Regions from separate parts of the Parageobacillus caldoxylosilyticus genome, predicted to be linked through region 2. Evidence: riboswitches for the same ligand, from Rfam matches in the RefSeq annotation. Region 2 holds a riboswitch; the other holds the start of a gene.

Region 1 (3,747 bases), 1.5 Mb from region 2:
ATCCCAAATGACAAATGCAAACATGCCGCGAAGCTTCTCTACCGCTTTTTCTCTTTCATGACTATATAGCGCAATAATCACTTCCGTATCAGAATGTGTGGCAAATTCGTATCCCTTCGCACACAACTCTTCGCGTAGCTCAATATAGTTATAAATTTCTCCATTAAAAATAATCCAATATCGCTCGTTTGCGTACGATAACGGTTGATGACCCCCTTCTAAGTCGATGATGCTCAACCGACGAAAGCCAAAATGGACATAGTCATCGAAAAAATACCCCTCGTCGTCTGGACCACGGTGCGTGATCATATTATTCATTTCTTCAAACGTTTTCTTCCATTGCTCGTCTAGCATTTTTGGATGATCATAAACACATCCAATAAACCCGCACATGTGTATTTCACCCATTTCTTTATATTCATTCAGCATGCTGATTATATCATAGATTTGAAGCAATAAAACTATAAAATTTCCTTTTTTTAAATAAACCGTTAACATATCGATTGCAAAACCATTGAAATAACTTAATCTGCTTTTTTGAACAAAAAAAGAGAGCTACAGTTGCTGTAACTCTCCTTTCCATATTCATTAATTTATTGTTGCTTCGCCAAGGAAAAAGCTTGCTCTTTCAATGTTTCTGCTTTATCCGTGCGCTCCCACGGCAGGTCGATATCCGTGCGTCCAAAATGGCCGTAAGCAGCCGTTTGCTTGTAAATCGGACGGCGCAAATCTAACATTTTAATAATGCCTGCCGGGCGCAGATCAAAGTTGTTGCGCACGACTTCAATTAAAATGTCTTCCGATACTTTTCCTGTGCCAAATGTGTCAATGGAAATCGAAACCGGTCTTGCTACCCCGATCGCATAGGCTAGCTGCACTTCGCACTTATCGGCAAGTCCTGCCGCCACGATATTTTTCGCGACATAACGGGCCGCATATGCTGCAGAACGGTCTACTTTTGTCGGATCTTTTCCAGAGAACGCGCCGCCGCCGTGACGGGCATAGCCGCCGTACGTGTCTACAATAATTTTCCGTCCTGTTAAACCTGCATCCCCTTGAGGTCCGCCGATGACAAATCGTCCTGTCGGGTTAATAAAGTATTTTGTGTTTTCATCGATGAGCTCGTTTGGCACAACCGGCTTAATGACATGTTCTTTAATATCGCGTTCAATTTGCTCTTGCGTAATTTCCGGATGATGCTGTGCGGATACGACAATCGTATCCACGCGTACTGGTTTGCCGTTTTCGTCATATTCTACCGTTACTTGTGTTTTGCCATCTGGACGTAAATATGGCAAAATATCCTTTTTCCGTACTTCAGCCAAACGACGGGCTAAACGATGCGCCAAAGAAATCGGAAGCGGCATTAATTCTTTCGTTTCATTGCAGGCAAATCCAAACATCAGCCCTTGGTCTCCGGCACCGATCGCTTCGATTTCCTCGTCAGTCATCTGACCTTCACGAGCTTCTAACGCTCGATCGACCCCCATCGCGATATCCGGCGACTGCTCGTCAATCGATGTCAACACGGCGCATGTATCCGCGTCAAAACCGAATTTGGCGCGCGTATAGCCGATTTCGCGAACCGTATCGCGAACAATTCTTGGAATATCCACATATGTCGATGTCGTAATTTCTCCGCTTACGAGCACAAGCCCTGTTGTCACGCTCGTTTCGCAGGCGACACGAGCATTCGGATCTTTTTCTAAAATCGCATCTAAAATCGCATCGGAAATTTGGTCGCAAATTTTATCCGGATGACCTTCTGTTACAGACTCTGAAGTAAATAAACGTCTTTTTTTTGACATTCGGCATTTTCCTCCTCTTTCCTTAATCAAACATCAAAAAATGATGATGCCGCAAACGGCGGGCGATACGGTACTCATTTCCCTTATTTCATTTTCTCATATAAAAAAACCTTTCCTGTAACGGTGAGGAAAGGTCATTGCAATCGTATTGCTCCTTTCACTCTTATCGTTCAAGGACATCGCCTTGCCACAGGTTAGCACCATTTCACATGTTTCCAGTTGTGACGGTTGCTGGGCTTCATTGGGCCTGTCCCTCCACCAACTCGGGATAAGAGTATCCGTTCAATGACTTATCTTATCGTAATGAAACGGGAAAAGTCAACAAAATATGACGAATTTTTTTTGAAAAAAAAAGGAAAAATAAATAAAATAAATCGTCATAAATAGTATGGACTAATAACAAAAATGTGTTATACTATTTGCAGAGATTATTTAAATAAAAAAAGGCAGGTTTTGAACATGGGGATCGCAAAAATGACCAATAAACTTTCATTATTATTGCAACAACCAAACGTATTTCATAATTTATCGGTAGCCCAGCTGGTGGAAAAAGTGTTGCAGCGAAAGGAAGGCCAGTTAACAGCTACTGGGGCGGTAGCGGTAACAACAGGAAAGTATACAGGACGCTCGCCGAAAGATAAATACATTGTCGAAGAAGCCGCAACGAAAGAAAAAATCGATTGGGGAACCGTCAATCAGCCAATTTCGGAAGAAGTGTTTGAAAACTTATATAATAAAGTGCTTGATTATTTAATGAAACAAGATGAGATTTTTGTCTTTAAAGGATTTGCCGGCGCTGATTCTAAATATCGTTTGCCGATTCAAGTTATCAACGAATTTGCTTGGCACAATTTATTTGCCCATCAATTATTTATTCGCCCAAGTGCAGAGGAATTACAAACACACGAAGCGCAATTTACGGTGATCTCTGCTCCAAATTTCAAAGCAGATCCTGCGGTGGACGGAACAAGATCAGAAGCGTTTATTATCATTTCTTTTGAACGCCGCATCGTATTAATTGGCGGCACAGAATATGCTGGCGAAATGAAAAAATCGATTTTCTCGGTGATGAACTATTTGCTTCCGGAACAAGGGATTCTTTCTATGCATTGCTCGGCCAACGTCGGCAAAGAAGGAGATGTTGCATTATTTTTCGGGCTGTCGGGAACGGGAAAAACGACGCTTTCCGCTGATCCAAACCGCCGCTTAATCGGTGATGACGAACACGGCTGGTCAAACCGCGGCATCTTTAATATCGAAGGCGGATGCTATGCGAAATGCATCAACCTATCCCGCGAAAAAGAACCGCAAATTTTTGACGCCATTGGGTTCGGAGCAGTGCTTGAAAACGTGGTGGTTGACGAACAGACAAGAATGCCAGATTACGATGATGCGACATTAACGGAAAATACGCGAGCTGCTTATCCGATTCAGGCCATTGCCAATATCGTGGATCCAAGCGTCGCCGGCCACCCATCAACGATTATTTTCTTAACCGCAGACGCGTTTGGCGTATTGCCGCCAATTAGCAAACTGACGCGCGAGCAAGCAATGTACCATTTCTTAAGCGGCTATACGAGCAAGCTCGCCGGCACCGAACGGGGAATCACTTCTCCGCAAGCTACGTTCTCTACTTGCTTCGGCGCTCCATTTTTGCCGCTCCCGGCCGTGCGCTATGCGGAAATGCTCGGCAAAAAAATCGTTGAACATAACGTGCGGGTATTCCTCGTCAACACTGGTTGGACCGGCGGGGAGTACGGAGTCGGCAGCCGCATGAAGCTGGCCTACACGCGCGCAATGGTGCAAGCAGCAGTCGAAGGAGAACTGGACAATGTCGAAACAGTGAAAGACCCTATTTTCGGCTTGGCCATTCCGCTTCATATTCCAGGAGTGCCAGATGAAGTGCTGCAGCCGCAAAATACATGGGCGGATAAAAATG
Region 2 (3,747 bases):
ATCAGAGCCGTTGCAAAAGATGCGCTCTTTGTCGACCAGCCCTTCTAATAGCGGATAGACAAAGAAGTCGATGCCGCCGCTGACGACATAAAGCGGAATGTCATGCTCCTTCGTAAATGCGACAAATTCGCGAAACCCGTCGCGAAGACGGGCGGTCTGCAAAATGAAATCCGTAATTTCTTCCTTCCGGCTCGATGGGAGCAGGGAAAACATTTTCCCCACCCCTTCCTGCACGGAGATGCGCTGCGCCAATATATCGTCTTTTAACGTTTCCCACTCGGGCGGCGCAAACTGCTTCATAATCGCGATAATGTTATCATTGTCCGTAATCGTTCCGTCAAAATCGCAAAAGATCACTCGTTTAGTCATGATGTCACCTCTACTGCGCCCCATAAGTCGATCGCTTTTTGCAGCGCCTCATTTTCGCGGGCTGCCTCGTGCAAAGATTTGCCGGCAAGCGCCGCATCGATGGCAGCTCGGAACGCTTTGCCGCCGCCTGCCGCTCCGTCTGGATGGCCGTGGATGCCGCCGCCGGCGTTGACGATGCTATTGACGCCGAAATCGCGGAACAGAAGCGGCACCAGCCCTGGGTGAATGCCCGCTGACGGCACCGGAAACGCCTGTTTCAACGGCTCCTTCTCATCCGTTAATTCTTTGGCGATGCCAAGCGCCTCTTCTTTGTCGAGCGCGACGCTTCCGTACGGCGATGGGAAAAGGACAAAGTCGGCCCCGGCAAGACGAAGCAGCTTGCCAAGCAGCAAGGACGCTTTAACACCGTAAAATTCCGACGGGGTAAGCGCGCCGCTGAACGCCGGATGAGCCATAATCGGAATGGCGATCTCTTCATCCTCGCGCAATCCTTGCAATACGTCCAATCCGTAGGTAAAGACGTTAAACAGCAATACATCGGCGCCTAGCTCCACCGCGCGCTTTGCTTTTTCTTTCAATTCGAACGTTTTGCCGGTTAAATTGACGGCATATAACGTCCGTTTCCCCGTCTGTTCGTACACTTCGTTGAGCACCGCTTTGCCTGCTGTAATCCGTTTTTCAAACGGCAGCAAATCGCTGTCAAATACAATTTCATCATCCTTGACAAGATCGACACCGCCAAGAGCCTGCTGCTTCAGCTGTTCGGTTAAATACGCTAAATCGCGGCCGATAATGCCTTTAAAAATGCTCATGAGAAGCGGACGGTCATATACATTGACTTTTCGGCGAATCCCGTCGATGCCAAAGCGCGGTCCCGGAAATTGTTTTTTCCAAGCGTCAGGGAGCGTTACATCTAGCAATTTTACTTCACCGTCTAAAGACAGCTTGCCGAACACCGTTGCCAAAAGCGCCGGAATGTCAGCGCTGAAATTGACTGTCGGATAAGCGATTTGCACGATCGCGCGCTTCAGCCGTTTGCCAAAATACTGATTTGCCCGTTCGCTTTCTTCCAGCTCTTGTATATGGACGACTTCCCCTTTATGTTTGCGCAGCTGCTCTTGTTCCAGCAGAGGCAGGTCGGTCCATGTTCCGACCGTTAAGCCAAGAGCGATTCCTTCTGCTTTTTTCTTTATGTCTTTCTCGTCATGAATAACATAGGTGGCAATGAGTTGGCTCATGTTCATCCCTCTTTCTCTATCAAAAAAGCCTCTTCATAAGAAGAGGCATTGAAATGGACACTCTTCTTATCTCTCAGCGTTTCCGCTGCAAGAATTAGCACCGTGCTTCGCGATCACCGCCAAGCCGGTTGCCGGGCTTCATTGGGCTTGTCCCTCCACCTACTCTTGATAAGAATGCTTGCAATATTGTATTCACTTTTCGAACAATTCGTGCTCACAAATTTTATAGTAAGAATGCTTACAATATTGTATTCGCTTTTCGAACAATTCGTGCTTGCAAATTTAATTTGAATTATGACAGTATTTTTTGACGTTGTCAATCACTTTTTTCGCTTTCGAAAAGACAAAGCTTGCCAATCCGCTCCGCTGCTTCTTGCAAACGGGCTTCGCTCGTCAATAAGCCAACGCGTACATAGCCTTCCCCATGCTCGCCAAATCCGATTCCCGGCGCGACAGCCACATGCGCTTTTTCAAGCAAATAATCGGAAAAACGTTCCGACGTCCAGCCATGCGGCACCGGCAGCCACGCGAAAAACGAGCCTTTTGGCGGCGCAACATCCCAGCCGATTTGCCGCAATGCCGCTATAAACGTATTGCGCCGCGATTCATACAAGGCGACAAGCTCTTCGACGCAGCGCTGCGAGGAAAGAAGGGCGGTTGCTGCCGCTTCTTGAATCGCGCCAAACAGGCTGACGTATAAATGGTCCTGAAGCAAATTAATCGCCGCAATCACGCTTTCATTGCCGACGGCAAATGCGACGCGCCAGCCCGCCATATTATACGTTTTCGAAAACGTATAAATTTCCACGCCGATGTCTTTTGCCCCTTCTGCCTGAAGGAAGCTAACCGGTTTTTTTCCATCAAAGCCAATCGCACCGTAAGCAAAATCATGGACGACGCAAATCCCGCGCTTGGCGGCAAACGACACCGTTTCCTCGAAAAATTCCTGCGAAGCAGTCGCTCCGGTTGGATTATTTGGATAATTTAAAAACATAAGTTTAGCTTTTTCTGCAATATGGCGAGGAATGTCACTATAATCAGGCAAAAACCCATGTTCGGCACGCAATGGCATCATCACCATTTTTGCACGCGCCAGCGCAATCCCCGACCAATAGTCAGGATACCCCGGGTCAGGAACGAGCACGATATCACCAGGATTCACGAGGCATTGCGGAATCTCGACAAGCCCCGCTTTACCGCCGAACAAAATGGCGACTTCTTTTTCGGGGTCAACGGTCACGCCGTATTCCCGTTCGTAAAACTCGGCAACCGCCTGTTTCAAAAAAGAATACCCTTGAAACGGCGAATATTTGTGATATTTCGGGTTTGCCACCGCCTTTTGCATCGCTTCGACGATATGCGGCGGTGTCGGCTGATCCGGATTTCCTTGTCCTAAATTGATGACATCGTATCCTTCCGCGATTTTTTTGGCTACTTTCGCGACTAATGAGGCGAAAAACTGCTTTGGAAGCCCTTCTAACAGGTCGGATAACGGAAATTGTTTTGTCATGCTTAACACCTTCTCAAAAATTTCTTGAAATTCTAGTGCAACATCATATATCGTAAAAATCAAAATGTAAAGTAAATTTTTTCGAGGTGAACACGAATGACATTAAAAATTGCCTGCCTGCAGCTGGATATTGTCTTCGGCAGTCCGCACGAAAACGAACAGGTTGTAGAAAGAGAAATAGAAAAAATTGCAAAAGAACGTCCGGATGTCATCGTTCTTCCTGAACTATGGACGACTGGCTATGACTTAACTCGTCTCGATGAAATCGCCGATGAAAATGGCGAACGCGCGAAAACGTTCATGACAAAACTGGCAAAATCGTACCGCGTCCATCTTGTCGCCGGTTCAGTCGCCAAAAAAACGGCAAAAGGCGTGACAAACACGATGTATGTCGTCGACCGAAACGGCACGGTCGTTGGCGAATACAGCAAACTGCACCTCTTTCAGTTGATGGATGAGCATCTTTACCTCCAGCCTGGGGAGGATACCGGTTTATTTACGCTCGAAAACACCTTATGCGCCGGTGTCATTTGCTATGACATCCGCTTTCCGGAATGGATCCGCGTCCATGCGGTCCAGGGGGCGGAAGTGCTGTTTGTCGTTGCCCAGTGGCCGCTCCCCCGCCTTGCC

The links. A riboswitch is a leader RNA that binds a small molecule or an ion and turns the genes downstream of it on or off. The one in region 2 is predicted to bind S-adenosylmethionine.
Region 1: linked by a shared signal. The riboswitch ahead of metK (methionine adenosyltransferase) and the one ahead of mtnW (2,3-diketo-5-methylthiopentyl-1-phosphate enolase) in region 2 are both predicted to bind S-adenosylmethionine.

Annotation. Positions count from the first base shown of each region.
Region 1 is NZ_CP040553.1:2,401,505-2,405,251, reverse strand. Features, by position in the region: gene asnB (asparagine synthase (glutamine-hydrolyzing)) at 1-393, opposite strand, end outside; gene metK (methionine adenosyltransferase) at 594-1,808, opposite strand; SAM riboswitch class I at 1,969-2,083, opposite strand; gene pckA (phosphoenolpyruvate carboxykinase (ATP)) at 2,268-3,747, shown strand, end outside.
Region 2 is NZ_CP040553.1:867,503-871,249, forward strand. Features, by position in the region: gene mtnX (2-hydroxy-3-keto-5-methylthiopentenyl-1-phosphate phosphatase) at 1-369, opposite strand, end outside; gene mtnW (2,3-diketo-5-methylthiopentyl-1-phosphate enolase) at 366-1,607, opposite strand; SAM riboswitch class I at 1,671-1,782, opposite strand; gene BV455_RS04430 (pyridoxal phosphate-dependent aminotransferase) at 1,924-3,117, opposite strand; gene BV455_RS04435 (carbon-nitrogen family hydrolase) at 3,214-3,747, shown strand, end outside.